2 regions of the Mesorhizobium sp. L-8-10 genome follow, and region 1 is predicted to be linked to the other one. Evidence: predicted binding sites of a transcription regulator. Region 1 holds the regulator's gene; the other holds the start of a gene.
What was found. The regulator LexA, encoded in region 1, represses DNA repair genes until DNA is damaged. The targets are predictions, from matches to a motif close to TGTTCNNNNTGTGTTCNG.
Positions count from the first base shown of each region.

Region 2: dinB (DNA polymerase IV) is a predicted target of LexA. The motif match lies at 2,218-2,235, and genes of this name have one in related genera.

Region 1 covers NZ_AP023263.1:5,013,797-5,021,738, reverse strand. Annotated here, with positions in the region: gene JN280_RS23240 (molybdopterin molybdotransferase MoeA) at 1-247, shown strand, start outside; gene JN280_RS23235 (FkbM family methyltransferase) at 274-1,113, opposite strand; gene lexA (transcriptional repressor LexA) at 1,735-2,454, shown strand; gene JN280_RS23225 (NAD-dependent epimerase/dehydratase family protein) at 2,480-3,352, shown strand; gene JN280_RS23220 (ComEC/Rec2 family competence protein) at 3,336-5,810, opposite strand; gene gltX (glutamate--tRNA ligase) at 5,926-7,350, shown strand; gene gltA (citrate synthase) at 7,530-7,942, shown strand, end outside.
Region 2 covers NZ_AP023263.1:974,455-982,396, forward strand. Annotated here, with positions in the region: gene JN280_RS04400 (TonB-dependent siderophore receptor) at 1-1,101, opposite strand, end outside; gene JN280_RS04405 (ATP-binding cassette domain-containing protein) at 1,299-2,075, shown strand; gene dinB (DNA polymerase IV) at 2,298-3,545, shown strand; gene JN280_RS04415 (DUF2277 domain-containing protein) at 3,873-4,139, shown strand; gene JN280_RS04420 (sulfate ABC transporter substrate-binding protein) at 4,437-5,423, shown strand; gene cysT (sulfate ABC transporter permease subunit CysT) at 5,499-6,320, shown strand; gene cysW (sulfate ABC transporter permease subunit CysW) at 6,323-7,213, shown strand; gene JN280_RS04435 (sulfate/molybdate ABC transporter ATP-binding protein) at 7,210-7,942, shown strand, end outside.

The DNA of each region.
Region 1 (7,942 bases):
CCACCGATCCGACGTCGGCGAGGCCGTGCTCGGCGCCGCCATGGCCGCCAACGACACCAGGCAGGACTATGTGCGCGCCAGCGTGAGCACCGCCGAAGACGGCCGGCCCGTGGCAACGCCGTTCCCCGTCCAGGATTCCTCGATGCTGCGAACGCTCGCCGCTTCCAACGCGCTCATCGTTCGCGAGCCGCACGCGCCGGCGGCGGCGAAGGGCGACGCCTGCCGGGTGCTTTATCTCAGAGGGTGAGCGGCCACACTCGCATTGCCACCATGTCAGCCGAACAGTGCCTTCAGTCCGCTTCGCAGGCCCTTCGGTCGCCATGATCGGGGCGCCACGACCAAGTCGACCCAGCCCCGCCCATTTCGGTCTAAGGATTCGACATAGGAGACAAAGTGTTCGGCTTGATCTGGAGAGATCGTATGCGAAAGGAGTGTGGACACAGCAGGGTAGTTGTAGGCAATGCGTTCCGGATACTCGGCCACGAGATAGTCGGCTGACAGGGAACGGGCAAGCTCTGCGGGGTCCGTCCCCTGGGACTTCAGCCACATCGGGGCGAATTCCATCTTGATGATCCAATCGGATCGGCTTCGCATGGTGGTCGCAAAACCTTCCAAGACATGTTTTTCATGGCCTTGAGTGTCTACCTTGAGGAAGGTCTTGCCCTCGATGCCCCGATCCTTGAACAGATCATCCAACGCAATCTGCGGTACCGAAACCTTGGCCCAGCCGTCCATCGCTACGCGGTTATCCAAGGTGGATTTCGGGTTGAGAGAAAACGAGCCGCCGGCATCGGTCTTCGCGCTCGCGATGGCATGGATCAGTTCCGGCTCATTGAGCCCGTTGAGGGCGAAGTTGCCGGGGATGATCTCGACTAGTCGTTGGTCGGCTTCGATCGCGACTATGCGAAGGTCCGGAGCGGAGCGGCGAGCAAATACGGAAACCATGCCACTGTTTGCGCCGACATCGATGAAGTTTCGGAAATGTTCCTGAGCGAGCAGCCGATACAGACCTGACGCCATCTCTTCGAATTGCCGGCGCTGCCGGTACCAGTCGGCGTCCTGCGGCAATGTGTGCAGCCTGACCGGACCGATCGCAACTTCTGACAGGCTCATCTCGTCGGATCCCTCGCTTGAGCGAGTTCCTTCTTCCATCCCCGAAAGAAAATGTCCATGCACAGTAATCTGCGGAAGCTCTGAAACTCGTCCTGAAACATGAAGGCTGGCACAGCGATTATCGCATCGCACCAGGCGCAGCGACGATTAAGGGCGTAACAAGATGGTATCCTTTGAGTAGTCGGCGGCGTCGACCGCCGCGCTCTTTGGGATTGGATCGGGAAGGCGGCATGCCCGACAGGGAAGCCAGAAGCACCGCAAAGCGAGAAAGCCTGCGATCCTTGCGCCACCCCATGTCTATCCTCCGGTCTAACCGGCGCACCGAGCCATCCAGTATCGTCGGCCCTGTGCTACGGGATCGTTTACGCCCCTTCGGTGCGCTTGACACTTGCCCCAGCTGTGATGGTGAGGCCGCTTGGCAAGCAGCGCTAGAGTCGAATGGAGAGCCAGCCGACAACGTCAGCGTAATCGATTGCAATAGGACCGAACCGGGCGCCGAATGACGGGGACCGCCGCCGGCGCTGCTCGCAGTTCACCCGAATTTAGCCAGTTGCGGAACACAACTGGAACAGATAGTGTTTGTTCTGGTTTTGTTTATGATCTGATTCCTTGAGGAACGGCATGCTGACGCGCAAGCAACATGAACTGCTTCTGTTCATCCATGAACGGCTCAAGGAAGCGGGCATCCCGCCGTCGTTCGACGAAATGAAGGAGGCGCTCGACCTCGCTTCCAAATCGGGAATTCACCGGCTGATCACCGCGCTCGAGGAGCGGGGCTTCATTCGCCGGTTGCCGAACAGGGCCCGGGCGCTCGAGGTCATCCGACTGCCCGATTCGATCGCGCCGGGGCTTGGCGGCGCGCGCAAGTTCTCGCCGAGCGTCATAGAAGGCAGCCTGGGCAAGAAACCCGCGCCCCCTGCCCGTCTTCCCGCCGCCGGCAACGACGACGAAGCGACTGTGGCGGTCGCCATACCTGTGATGGGCCGGATTGCGGCCGGCGTGCCGATCGAGGCGATACAGCACAAGACCCACTCGATCTCCGTTCCACCGGAGATGATCGCCGGCGGCGAGCACTATGCGCTCGAGGTCAAGGGGGACTCCATGATCGAAGCCGGTATCTTCGACGGAGACACGGTCATCATCCGCAATGCCAGCACGGCCAGCCCCGGAGAGATCGTCGTGGCGCTGGTCGACGACGAAGAGGCGACGTTGAAGCGCTTCCGCCGCAGGGGCGCGTCGATCGCGCTCGAAGCGGCCAATCCCGCCTACGAGACACGAATCTTCGGACCCGACAGGGTGAAGGTGCAGGGAAGACTGGTCGGCCTGATCCGCAGATACTGATACCGACGGCGCATCCGGCATTCGTGTGGGACGGATCGTTGTCACCGGCACGGCGGGTCTGGTCGGTTCCGCGATCGCGGCCGCGTTGCGCAGAACGGCGGAAGTCGTCGGCGTCGATATCAGGCCGGGCGCCCAGGTCGATGTGCTGGCGGATGTTGCCTGTCGCAGCGACGAGCTTTCGCGCGCCTTTGAGAATGTGGAGGCGGTGGTTCACACTGCGGCGCTGCATGCGCCTCATGTCGGCTCGATCGACGAGGCACGGTTCTGGAAGGTCAATGCGGAGGGCACGGCGCGCCTCGTCGATCTGGCGGTCGCCCACGGCGCCAGCCACTTCGTCTTTACCAGTTCCACATCCGTCTACGGACATGCATTGGTTGCCGAGGGACGCGCAGCCTGGATCGATGAAAGCGTCACGCCGGAACCGCGCGACATCTACGATGTGACGAAGCGCGCGGCCGAGGAGCATGTGCTGGCCGCGGCGTCCGGAATCCGGGCGACCATCCTGCGCATGGGCCGCTGCTTTTCCGAACCCTCGCCAGACATGGCGCTCTGGCGCTTGTATCGCGGCATCGACCGGCGTGACGTGGTCGATGCCCATCTCGCTGCGCTGCGGCGCAAAGGCCCGCGCGGCGAAGTCTATGTGATCTCCTCCTCGTCGCCGTTCCTGCCCGACGATGCCGAAGCCTTGTGGAACGACGCGCGCGGCGTCATCGAAGCCCGCGCGCCGGATTTCGCCCACGCCTTCCGGCGGGCGGGGTATCGTCTGCCGGCACGGATCGATCGTATCTATGCCACGGAGAAGGCTCGCAGGGGATTGGGCTTCCAACCGCGATACGACGGTCTGGCCGTCCTTGCAGGCGACTGCGATCCTTCGCCATTGCCTAGTCCGGCATCGTGACCGCAGACTTCCGCGCCTTCGGCCGGAACGGCGGCAGTCCGCGCGCCTCCCGCGAGAATTGCCGATGCGCGTGCCATGGCCGATAGGGCTCCGCCAAGGTGAATCTGACGATCGGCCTCTCGCCGGACAGCGATATTTGTGCGGTTCCCTGGCGCGCCAGATGCCGCTTCGTGATCACGAGCGAGCTGTCGTGCGGGCACGGGTTCTCAGCGGTCGCATCGTCGATCACGATGAGTGCGGCGAAGCCGCAGGCAGCCAGAGCCGCCTCGGCCGTCTCAGCATGAGCCACGAAGACGTCGGGCGCCTGTCGCCCAAGGCACAGGCCCCCGCCGCAGAGAAAGCCGACGGTCACCGGCAGGTCGCCGTGCCGCAGCAACCTTGCAGGAGACACGCCGACCGGGCCGGACGCACCCTCTTGGGTCCGTCCGGCTTTCGCCCCTTCCGGTGCGGCGGCGCCCGATCCCGTCCGGCTGGGCTTCGCCAAGGCCCCCGTTCCTGTAGCGCGTTGCCAATCCTCTACCGTAAAGCCGTTCGGACGGGAGCGGTTGACGGCGAGCCGGCCATCCTGGAGCGGCATCCCGACCAGGCGCGCATCCTCGGAGACGAGCACGTCGGGCGAAGAGCGCGTTGCGACCAGGGCGAGGCCGGCGACCACGAACGGCAGCGACAGTGCGCGCAGCCAGGTGGAGGCGAGCGTCGCAATGACGAGTGCTGCCGTGATCGACACCACCGCTGCGACCGGGACGGTTCCGACGGCGTCCAGGGGCGAGCGGTCGGAGAACCAATCGGCGACCGAGACCATGACCGCCAGCCCCCGGCCCATCGTGTCGAGGAATATCCCGTCGAGGCCGAAAGGCATGGCCGCCATCGCCACCACCGCGCACGGCATCACGATGACAGACACGATCGGCATCGCGGCCAGGTTGGCAACGATGCTGAGCGGAGAAACCCGCTGGAAATGGTAGACGCCGTAGACACTGGTCGCGAGCCCGGCGATCATCGACACCATGACGAGGCCGGCGAGATTGCGCGTCACGCCCCTTGCGAGGCGCATCACGATCGAAGCATCCGCCGGCGGTGCCGTGGCGGGACGGCTTGCCCGCCGCTCCGCCCACCAGCCATAGGCGCCAATCAGCGCGGCGGTCGCAGCAAAGGACATCTGGAAGCTCGGCCCCACGACCTCATGGGGTGAAAGCGCGATCACTGCAATCGCCGCGATCGCAAGGTTGCGCATGGTGAGAGCCGCGCGATCGACCATGACGGCAAGGAGCATCACGGCCAGCATGATGAAGCTGCGCTCGGCGGCGACCGCCGACCCCGAGATGAAGAGATAGACGGCAGTCGCGGCAAGCGCGACGACAGCCGCATATTTCTTGACCGGCCTGCGTGAGGCGAAGCCAGGGAAGAGCGCGAAGCCGAGGCGCAGGGCGGTCATGATCGTAACTGCCACCAAGGCCATGTGCAGCCCGGAGATCGACAGGACATGCGCCAGGCCGGTGCGGCGCAGAGCCTCGTTCACCTCCTCCGGGATACCGGCGCGCGTGCCGGCGATCAGCGCCGCCGCGATCTCGCCTTCGGGCCCGCCTATCCGGCTGCGGATGCGTTGGGCAAGTGCGGTACGGGCGTTCTCGACCATGGCATGAAAGCGGGCTTCGAGCGGCACCGGCGCCGAGACTGATGTCGTCACCTCGGGGTCCTTCAGGAAGAAACCGTTGGCGCCAATGCCGTCGAGGAAACTCTCGAAGGAGAAGTCGTAGCTGCCGGGACGGAGGGGCCCGGACGGCGGGAACAACCGGGCGACGCCGGTCACCACCGATCCGGCGACGAGATCGGCCGGGACGCCCCTGGCGGAGACGCGGACGCGCTCGGGCGCATAGCGAAGCTTCGGGCGAGCCGTATCGAGCACGTCAAGCGTCAGCCGGACACGACCGTTCGCCTGGTGTTCGATCGCGGCGACACGGCCCGTCAACACCGTCGATATCTCGCTGCCGAGCACCCTCGTTCCCGCCCGGCGGGTCTCGACCGAGCCAAAGAGCATGCCGAGAAGGATGAGCAGCAGCGCCACCACGGCCAGTTGCAGCAGCGGACGTGTCCTGGCAAGCAGGCTCGCGGCACAGAGAATCGCGACGCCTCCCGCCAGGGAGGAAAGGCTCGGCTCCGTCTCGACAGAATAATAGGCGATGGCCCCCGCCGCCAGGAATACCGGGATGAAGAGGAAGGCGGTGCCGCGCTCCCATTCGGTGACGAGGGCCTCACCGATCGCGGTTCCGAGTTCGGGCAGGCGCAAACCCAACGGGAGGCGGCGGCGGATGGCACCTGGCGGTCGAGCGGATATGCCGCCACGATCGTTCTCTTCGACTGGATCGGCTGGAGCGCCGCCGGGATGATCGCGGGCAGCCGGCCGCATCGCGAAAAGCGACGTTTCGCTTGCGATCTCCCCCGCCCTGCCCTCACTCATACGGGCGCCCCTTGCACGCTCGACCGCCTATGCTACATGAGCCTTCGATCGAATGCCACGCGCAGGCCGCCGCCTCCCGCCCGACCGGGCCGCGCAAACCCCGGAAACGAATGTCATGTCCAAACCCGTCGTCACGCGCTTTGCTCCTTCGCCGACCGGCTACCTGCATATCGGCGGCGGCCGCACTGCGCTCTTCAACTGGCTCTACGCCCGCCACACGGGCGGCACGATGCTGCTGCGCATCGAGGACACGGACAGGGAGCGCTCGACCGACGCCGCGACCGCGGCGATCCTCGACGGCCTGACCTGGCTCGGCCTGCATTGGGATGGCGAACCGATCTCCCAGTTCGGCCGCGTCGCGCGCCACCGCGAGGTGGCCGAGGAACTGGTGCGCCGCGGCAACGCATATTATTGCTACGCGACTCCGGCTGAACTCGAGGAGATGCGCGAGAAGGCGCGTGCCGAGGGCCGACCGCCTCGCTATGACGGCCGCTGGCGCGACAAGGATCCGTCAGAGGCGCCGTTTGGGGTGAAACCCGCGATCCGCATCAAGGCGCCGACCGAGGGCGAGACGGTGGTGTACGACCGCGTGCAGGGCGACGTACGTTTCCCCAACAAGGACCTGGACGATTTCATCATCCTGCGCTCGGACGGCACGCCGACCTATATGCACGCCGTCGTGGTCGACGATCACGACATGGGCGTCACGCACATCATCCGCGGCGACGACCACCTCACCAATGCCGCGCGCCAGACGGTGATCTATGATGCCATGGGTTGGGAGGTGCCCGTCATGGCGCATATACCGCTGATCCATGGATCGGACGGCGCGAAACTCTCCAAGAGGCACGGCGCGCTCGGCGTCGACGCCTACCGCGCCATGGGCTATCTGCCGGCTGCGCTGCGCAACTATCTGGTCCGCCTCGGCTGGAGCCATGGCGACGACGAGATCATGAGCCTCGACGACATGATTCGATGGTTCGAGATCGAGGACGTCAACAAGGGGGCGGCGCGCTTCGACTTCCAGAAGCTGGAGGCATTGAACGGCGTCTATATGCGTCAGACGCCGGATCAGGAGTTGCTCGACATTTTTGTCGCCACGCTTCCCTATCTGGAGAACGGACCGGCCATCCTCGCCAAGCTGGACGAGACAAAGAAGAAGCAGTTGCTCGCCGCCCTTCCCGGCCTGAAGGAGCGCGCCAAGACGCTGGTCGAACTCGCCGACAGCGCCGGCTATCTCTTTGCCGGGAGGCCGCTGCAACTCGACGAGAAGGCGGCCGCCTTGGCGGCCGGCCCGGCAAAGCAGATCCTGGCCGGCGCAAAGGCGTCGCTGGAGGCAGTCGGCGCCGAGTGGACGGCCGCGACGACGGAGGCCGCGATCCGCGATTTCGCGACCGCTCAGGGTCACAAGCTGGGCGCCGTCGCGCAACCCTTGCGGGCTGCATTGACCGGCAGGAGCACGTCACCCGGCGTGTTCGACGTGCTGGCCGTGCTCGGCCGGGAGGAAAGTCTCGCACGCATCGGAGACCAAATCGATTGAATGCCGACAGCGCCGGATTCCTCCGTTGAATCCGGTCTGTTGCGGTGCAACATTACGGCCCGGGCGAACTTGGCACGCCATCCAAAATGCGATAGCAAAAGCGCGCTTTACGGCTTTTTCAACCCGATGCCATGCAAGTACGGGCCCGTCCGGGCGATTTGAAGCAAAAGGAGTTTGCAATGAGCGATTCGATGGCCAAGCTCGAGTTTGGCGGCAAAACTCTGGAGCTTAAGGTGCGAAGTGGCTCGGTCGGGCCCGACGTGATCGATATCGGCTCATTGTACGGCCAGACCGGTACCTTCACCTACGATCCGGGCTTCACCTCGACCGCGAGCTGCGAGTCCCAGATAACCTTCATCGACGGCGACGAGGGCATCCTGCTGCACCGCGGCTACCCGATCGACCAGCTCGCCGAGCACGGTGATTTCCTCGAAGTCTGCTATCTGCTTCTCTACGGAGAGCTGCCGACGAAGGCGCAGAAGGACGACTTCGACTACCGCGTCACGCGCCACACAATGGTGCATGAGCAGATGTCGCGCTTCTTCACGGGCTTCCGCCGCGACGCCCACCCGATGGCGGTGATGTGCGGCGT
Region 2 (7,942 bases), 4.0 Mb from region 1:
GTCGGGTTCGAGGCCACTGCCGAAGACGCCGTCCTGGACGTTGCGGAGATAGGCGTATCGCAGGTTCTGGCGCACCTGCCAGGTCTCGTTGAAACGGTGCTGGAATTCATAGCCGATCGTGGCCAGCGTCAGATCGTATTTGTCGAAGTCCGGCTCGCCGACGAAGCGGCTGGCGGGCAGCCTGCCGAAGGGATTGGGCTTGACCGTGCCGCTGGCCGGCAGAAACTGGATGCCCCAGCCGGCATTGTCCTTCTGGAGGCTCGCCAGCAGCGTCAGGCTGGTGTCGGCGTCGGGCCGCCATGTCAGGGCCGGCGCAATGAAGAGGCGATTGTCCTCGACATAGTCGACATGGGTGTCGCCGTCGCGCGCAAGACCGGTGAGCCGGAACGTCCAGACGCCGAGATCGTCGATCTTGCCGCCCATGTCGAACTGACCCTGGAAACGGTCGAAGCTGCCGGCGCTGAACTCGACCTCGCGCAAGGTCTGGTCCACCGGGCGCTTGCTGACATAGTTGATGATGCCGCCGGGACTGTTCTGCCCGTAGAGCGCCGAGCTCGGCCCGCGCAGGATCTCGAGCCGCTCCGCACCGTAGGGATCGAACGCCAGGAAGCTCGCGAAATCGGTCCCCTTCAGGCGCAAGCCGTCCTTGTAGAAAGCCTCGTCCGAAACGCCGAAGCCGCGGATCTGAAGACCGAAACCGCGCAGATCGTTGCCGAACTGCTCGCCCGTCACACCCGCCGTATAGCGAAGCGCATTGCCGATGCTCTCGACACTCTGCGCGTCCATCTGGTCGGCGGTGACGACGGAGATCGATTGCGGCGTCTCGATCAGCGGCGTGTCGGTCTTGGTGGCGGTCGCGCTCTGATGGGCGACGTAGCCGTCGACAGGCCCCCAGGCATTCTCGATGCGCTCCCGGATCGTGATTTCTTCCAGTTGGGCCGTCCGGACGCTCTGCGCCTCCTGGGCAAATGCCGCGGGCGCGGCGACGACGCCGATAACGGTCGATGCGAGCAGAAGGAGGCCGTGTCGACGGTGCGAAAGCCCACTGCGCCATTCCTCCCCGCGTGGCTCGTCCTGCGGTGCAGTGCTGCTTCCAATCATGCCGATCCCCTTTGTCGAAGCCGCAACGCACCATTTCGAACGCCGCTGCAGCAGATGGCGGAACATGGGTTGCGGCTCGTCCCTCTCACCGCTGCCTGGGGTTGCTCCATTCATAATGTTGACTATGCATCTCATGTTTAATAGTCAACGGCCGACGGCGCTCTTTCCCCGCGCCTCGCAACAGGGTGAACTGGCCTGTGACGAATGCTTTCACGGTGGACGGCGCGCGTTTCGCGGTGCGCGAGCGCACCCTGCTCGGCCCCATCTCTCTGGAGTTCGAGCGCGCCCGGGTCTATGGGCTCATCGGGCACAACGGTTCCGGCAAGTCGACGCTGGTCAAGCTGCTTGCCCGGCAGCAGGAGGCGACGGCGGGTTCGATCAGCTTCTTCGGGCGGCCGCTCGCCCATTGGGGCGCGCGGGAGCTTGCCCGGTCCCTCGCCTATCTGCCGCAGACGACACCTGGTGCGACCGGCCTGACCGTGGAGGAACTGGCGGCCCTCGGGCGCTATCCCTGGCATGGCGCCCTCGGCCGCTTCGGCGCCGAGGACCGCCGCCATGTCGAGGACGCGCTCGCGCTCACCGACATGTCCGGCTTCGCGGACCGGCTGGTCGATGAATTGTCCGGCGGCGAGCGCCAGCGGGCCTGGCTCGCGATGCTGGTGGCGCAGAATGCCGGCGTCATGCTGCTCGACGAGCCGACCTCGGCACTCGATCTCGCCCATCAGGTCGAGGTGCTCGGTCTCGTACGGGAATTAAGCCGCAAGCGCGATCTCTGCGTGGTGCTCGTGCTGCACGATCCGAACATGGCCGCGCGCTATTGCGACGAACTGGTTGCGCTCAGGCAGGGCCGGCTTCTGACGCGCGGCTCGCCCGACGAGATCATGCGCATCGGGGTGCTGCGGGACATTTTCGGCGTCGAGATGGGGGTGTTCCAGCACCCCGTGACCGGGCAGCCGATCGGGTATGTGCAATAGGCCGTATCCGAGCTGGAGTCGCTGCTGCCGGAAAGCCGCTGCCTTGAGGACAAGCGACAGCGGTCAGCGCCGGGTGCGATGCAGCAGGCCCCGGTTGGGGAACCGATCAAGCCGCCGCGCCGACTTGACTCTCGCGCCCGTTTGTTCTCTTTATGTTCCATATCGAAGTCATCCCACAACAGTTGCGGCGGCCTGTCGGCTGACCGCGCGTCGACGGTCGGCATGGAAACGCCAGCCACGATATTGCATGCCGATCTCGACGCCTTCTATGCGTCGGTGGAGCAGCTCCTCGACCCCTCGCTGCGGGGCAGGCCGATCGCGGTCGGCGGCGGCGTTGTGCTGGCGGCCTCCTATGAGGCCAGGGCGTTCGGGGTGCGCGGCGGCATGCCGGGGCGGCAGGCGCGCGAGCTCTGCCCGCAGCTGGTTTTCGTGGGCGGCCACTTCAAGGACTATCAGCGGCTCGGCGACGCCGCGATCGCGGTGCTCGGGGATTACACGCCGCTGGTCGAGCGCATCTCGATCGACGAGGCTTTCGCCGACGTCGCCGGCTGCACGCATCTCTTCGGCCCGCCGGCCGAAATCGCCGCCACGATCCGGCGCCGCGTGCGGGACGAACTCGGCCTGCCGATCTCGATCGGGGTGGCGCGCACCAAGCATCTCGCCAAGATCGCCTCGCAGGTGGCCAAGCCCGACGGGCTGGTGGTGGTCGATCCCTCAACCGAGCTCGCCTTCCTGCACGACCTGCCCGTCGAACTTATGTGGGGCGTCGGCCCCGTGACGAAGGCGAGGCTCGCCGAGGCAGGCGTCTCGACCATCGGCGAGCTGGCGCGGACGCCGGGCCGCTCGCTCGAAAGGCTGCTCGGGCCTGCAGCCGGCGAAAAACTCTCGGCGCTCGCCTGGAACCGCGACCTCCGGGAAATCAGGACGCATCAGCGGGCGCGATCGGCCGGCGCCCAGTCGGCGCTGGGGATGAAGCCGGCGAAGGAACGGATCTACCGCCCGGCGCTGCGCCATCTCGCCGACCGCGTCTGCAGCCGGCTGCGGGCGAAGGACCGGCCCGGCCGCACGGTCACGGTGCGCGTGCGTTTCGCCGACCTGCGGTCGGTGACGCGCTCGGTCACGCTGGACGCGCCGATCTCGGCCACCGGAATCCTGGCCGAGATCGCCGAGGAGTTGGTGCGCTCCGCGCTTGCCGACCATCCTCAGGAAAGGACGATCTCGCTGCTGGCGATCTCGGTGTCCCATCTGGAGACGGAAGCCGGCCTGCAGCTCGACCTGCCGCTCGGGCTCGACGACGAGAAACGCCGCCCCGGCAGCAGCAGGGGCGCTGCCCGCTGGGTGGCCGACCGCGCGATCGACAGGATACGCGACCGTTTCGGCTGGGACGCTGTAGGCTACGGGTCGGTGGCGCTGGAGATCTCGCGATCGGTGCCCGATGCGTTCCGCGAACTGGCGGAGAAGGAGCTGTGACCATCGGGGGCGATCGCCGCGCGACGTGACGCGGATGCGGGGCGACCAGCTTCCACGTCGATTTCGCCGCGCACTGTTCGGACCGCGTCGTCGCCATGCGCGGCGGGCGGATCGTCCGGCAAGGCAGCCCGACGAGATCGTGGAGGCCGGGCTGCTGCGAGATCTTCGACACCGATCTCGGTACACAGGATCGAAGGCAGGCACTTCGTGGTCCACAACCGACCCGTCATGAGGTCCCCAGGGGTGCGGCGTCATGCAGCTTCCCCTATAGTCTGCCGCCACGGAGGACCGCAATTCGCGGCAAGCGGCAGTTACGGGAGCGGTATCATGTGCAGAAACATACGCACGCTTTTCAACTTCGAGCCGCCGGCCACGGACGAGGAGATCCGTGCCGCGGCCCTGCAGTTCGTGCGCAAGCTGAGCGGCTTCAACAGGCCTTCGCGGGTCAACGAAGAGGCTTTCGACCGTGCGGTGGACGAAGTCGCGGCGGCGGCAAACCGGCTTCTCGACGCCCTGCAGACGGCAAGCGCGCCGCGCGACCGCGAGACGGAGGCGATCAAGGCCCGCGCCAGGGCGCGCGAGCGCTTCGCCTGACCTGCGATCGGCGGCTCATATCCGAGGGATCCCAGTCGCCAGCGCGGCCATCCGGAGCGCTTGGCTTTTGCGCCGCCAGGATACCGAAGATCCTCCGTCCTGCTTCCGTCGGGCCAGGAAGGACGCGGAGGGCCCGAAGCCGGATGCTCCCGGATATGTCGAAATCGGGAACCTCCATGTCGCTCAATTGAGGTAAAATTTTCCAACATGCTCGAAGCCGGCAGACGCCGATGCCTCGTTCGGACGGGCAGCGCATGGTTACTTCGCCGCGAAACGCTCAGACACGAAGGCACATCCATGAAACGCTTGCTTCTGATCGGCGTGGCCGCCGCCACGCTCTTTTCGGCCTCGCTGCCGGCCTTTGCCGCCGACAAGCTGCTCAACGCCTCCTACGACATCGCACGCGAGCTTTTCGTGCAGGTCAACGAGGCTTTCGTCGCCAAGCATCCCGGCGTGAGCATCGACCAGTCGCATGGCGGCTCTTCCAAGCAGGCGCGCGCCATATTGGAGGGCCTGGAAGCCGACGTGGTGACCTTCAACCAGGTGACCGACATCGATGCGCTGGTGAAGGGCGGCTTCGTCTCGGACGACTGGAAGAGCGAGTTCCCCAACAACGCCTCGCCCTATTATTCGCTGCCCGCCTTCCTGGTGCATGCGGGCAATCCGAAAGGAATCAAGGACTGGGACGACCTTGTCCGCGACGACGTGAAGGTGATCTTCCCCAACCCCAAGACCTCGGGCAATGCGCGCTACACCTATCTGGCCGCCACGGCCTACGCCAAGGAAGCCTTCGCCAACGACGACGCCAAGGTGCGGGAGTTCATCGGGAAGCTGTTCGCGAACGTGCCCGTCTTCGACACAGGTGGCCGCGCCGCCACCACCACCTTCGTCGAGCGCGAGATCGGCGACGTGCTGATCACCTTCGAGGCCGAGACCCGCGGCATCGCCAGGGAGTTCGGCGAGGACAAGTTCGACATCGTCGTGCCTTCCGTCAGCCTGCTCGCCGAGTTCCCGGTGGCGATCGTCGACAAGGTGGTCGACAAGCGCGGCTCGCGCGATCTCGCCAGGACCTATCTCGACTTCCTCTACACGCCCGAAGGCCAGAAGATCCTCGCCGAAAACGGCAACCGTCCCAACGACGCGTCCGTCGCGGCAGAGTTCAAGGATCAGTTCCCCGCAGTGCGGCTGGTCAAGGTCGAGGACGTGTTCGGCGGCTGGGACAAGATCCAGGAAGAGCATTTCAAGGCCGGAGCGACGCTCGACCAGCTCTACGGATCGCGTTGATATCGGGAACTTTCCGACGTTAGGGTCGTGGGCCGTCCGGATCGACCCCGCTTCGTTTCAAGAAGGCTTTCGCAAGTGGCACGTCGCGTCCTGCCGGGTTTTCCCCTGGCGCTCGGGATCACGCTCTTCTACGTCGCGATCATCGTCGTGCTGCCGCTGGGCGCGCTGGTGCTCAAGGCGGCGGGGCTGGGGCCGGCCGACTATTGGCGGATCGTATCATCCCCCCGCGCCGTGGCCAGCTATCGCGTGACTGCGCTGTCGGCGCTCGCCGCCACCGTCTTCAACCTGTTCTTCGGCCTGGCGCTGGCCTGGGTGCTGGTGCGCTACCGTTTCCCCGGACGCCGCATCGTCGACGCGCTGGTGGACCTGCCCTTTGCGCTGCCGACGGCGGTGGCTGGCATCGCGCTCACCACGCTCTTCGCCAGCAACGGCTGGTTCGGCTCGCTGCTGGCCGAGATCGGCATCAAGGTCGCCTACACGCCGCTCGGCATCATGGTCGCCATGTGCTTCACCAGCCTGCCCTTCATCGTGCGCACCGTGCAGCCGGTGCTCGAGGACCTCGATCCGGCGCTGGAAGAAGCGGCCCAGACACTCGGCGGCGGCGACCGGGCGATCTTCCTGCGCGTCCTCCTGCCCCTGCTCACCCCGGCGTTGCTCGCCGGCCTTTCGCTTTCCTTCGCGCGCAGCCTGGGCGAGTTCGGCGCGATCATCTTCATCGCCGGCAACCAGCCGTTCGAGACCGAGATCACGGCGCTGCTCGCCTTCATCCGGCTCGAGGAATACGACTACCAGGCCGCGGCGGCGATCGCCTCGGTGCTGCTCGTCACCGCCTTCGCCATGCTCGCGGCCACCAACCTCATGCAGGCGCGCGCCCTTCGCTACACGAGGAAGGGCTGACCATGAAGCCGCACCGCAAGGGCCGCCCGCCCCGCGTCGGCGACACGCCGCGTGTGCGCCGCACGCTGATCGGGGTCGTCCTCTTCCTGACCGCGATCGTCATCGTGGCGCCGCTGCTGGTCATCGTCACCCAGGCGTTCTCGCAAGGCGCGGCCGTCTTCGCCGCGGCGATCATGCACCCCGACACGCTGCACGCCATCCTGCTTACAGTGGTCACGGCGCTGATCGCGGTGCCGGTCAACACCGCCTTCGGACTGGCGGCGGCCTGGGCGATCACCAAGTTCGACTTTCCGGGCCGGCGCCTGTTGCTGGTCGTGATCGAAATCCCGTTCTCGATCTCGCCGGTCGTGGCGGGCGTCGCCTATCTCTTCGTCTACGGCCTGCAGGGGCTGTTCGGGCCGGCGCTGCAGGAGGCCGACATCAAGATCCTGTTCGCGCTGCCGGGCATCGTGCTCGCCTCGATGTTCGTCACAGCGCCCTTCGTGGCGCGCGAGCTGATCCCGCTGATGCAGGCGCAAGGGCGCGATCTCGAGGAGGCGGCGACCTCGCTCGGCGCCTCCGGCTGGCGGACCTTCTTCTTCGTCACCTTGCCGAACATCCGCTGGGCGCTGCTTTACGGCGTGGTGCTGTGCAATGCCCGCGTAATGGGCGAATTCGGCGCCGTCTCGGTGGTGTCGGGCAACATTCGCGGCCAGACCAACACGCTGCCGCTGCATGTCGAGCTGCTCTATCACGACTATCAGACGGCAGGGGCCTTCGCCGCGGCCTCGATCCTCGCATTGCTCGCCGTGCTGACGCTCTTCGCCAAGGTGCTGCTCGAGCGCCGGGGAGCGGGCCGCGCCCGCCGGCCCGCGCTCGCCGCCCCGCAACCCGTACAGGAACAGACGCCGTGAAAATCCGCCTCGACAACGTCGTGAAGACCTTCGACACGTTCCGCGCGGTGCGCGGCGTCTCGCTCGACATCGGCAGCGGCGAGCTCGTCGCGCTGCTGGGTCCCTCCGGCTCGGGCAAGACGACGATATTGCGCATGGTCGCGGGCCTCGAATATGCCGAGGCCGGGCACATCTATTTCGGCGATCTCGACGCCACCGACATCCCGGTGCGCGACCGCGGCGTCGGCTTCGTGTTCCAGCATTATGCGCTTTTCCCGCACATGACCGTGGGCGAGAACATAGCCTTCGGCATGAAGGTCTCGAAGACGAAGCGCAGCCAGGCCGAGATCGACCGGCGCGTCGGCGAGCTGCTCGGACTGGTTCGGCTCGACGGGCTGGGCAACCGTTTCCCCGGCCAGATCTCCGGCGGCCAGAGACAGCGCGTCGCGCTTGCGCGCGCGCTCGCCGTCGACCCCAAGGTGCTGCTGCTCGACGAACCCTTCGGCGCGCTCGACGCCAATGTGCGGCGCGACCTGCGCCGGTGGCTGCGCAGCATCCACGAGGAGCTCGGCATCACAACGCTGTTCGTGACCCACGACAAGGAGGAGGCGATGGATCTCGCCGACCGCCTTGTCATCCTCAACGAGGGCAAGGTGGTGCAAGAGGGAACGACGGAAGAAATCTGCCGGTCGCCCAATTCGGCCTTCGTCATGAACTTCCTCGGCGACGCCAACCGGCTCGCGGTCACCG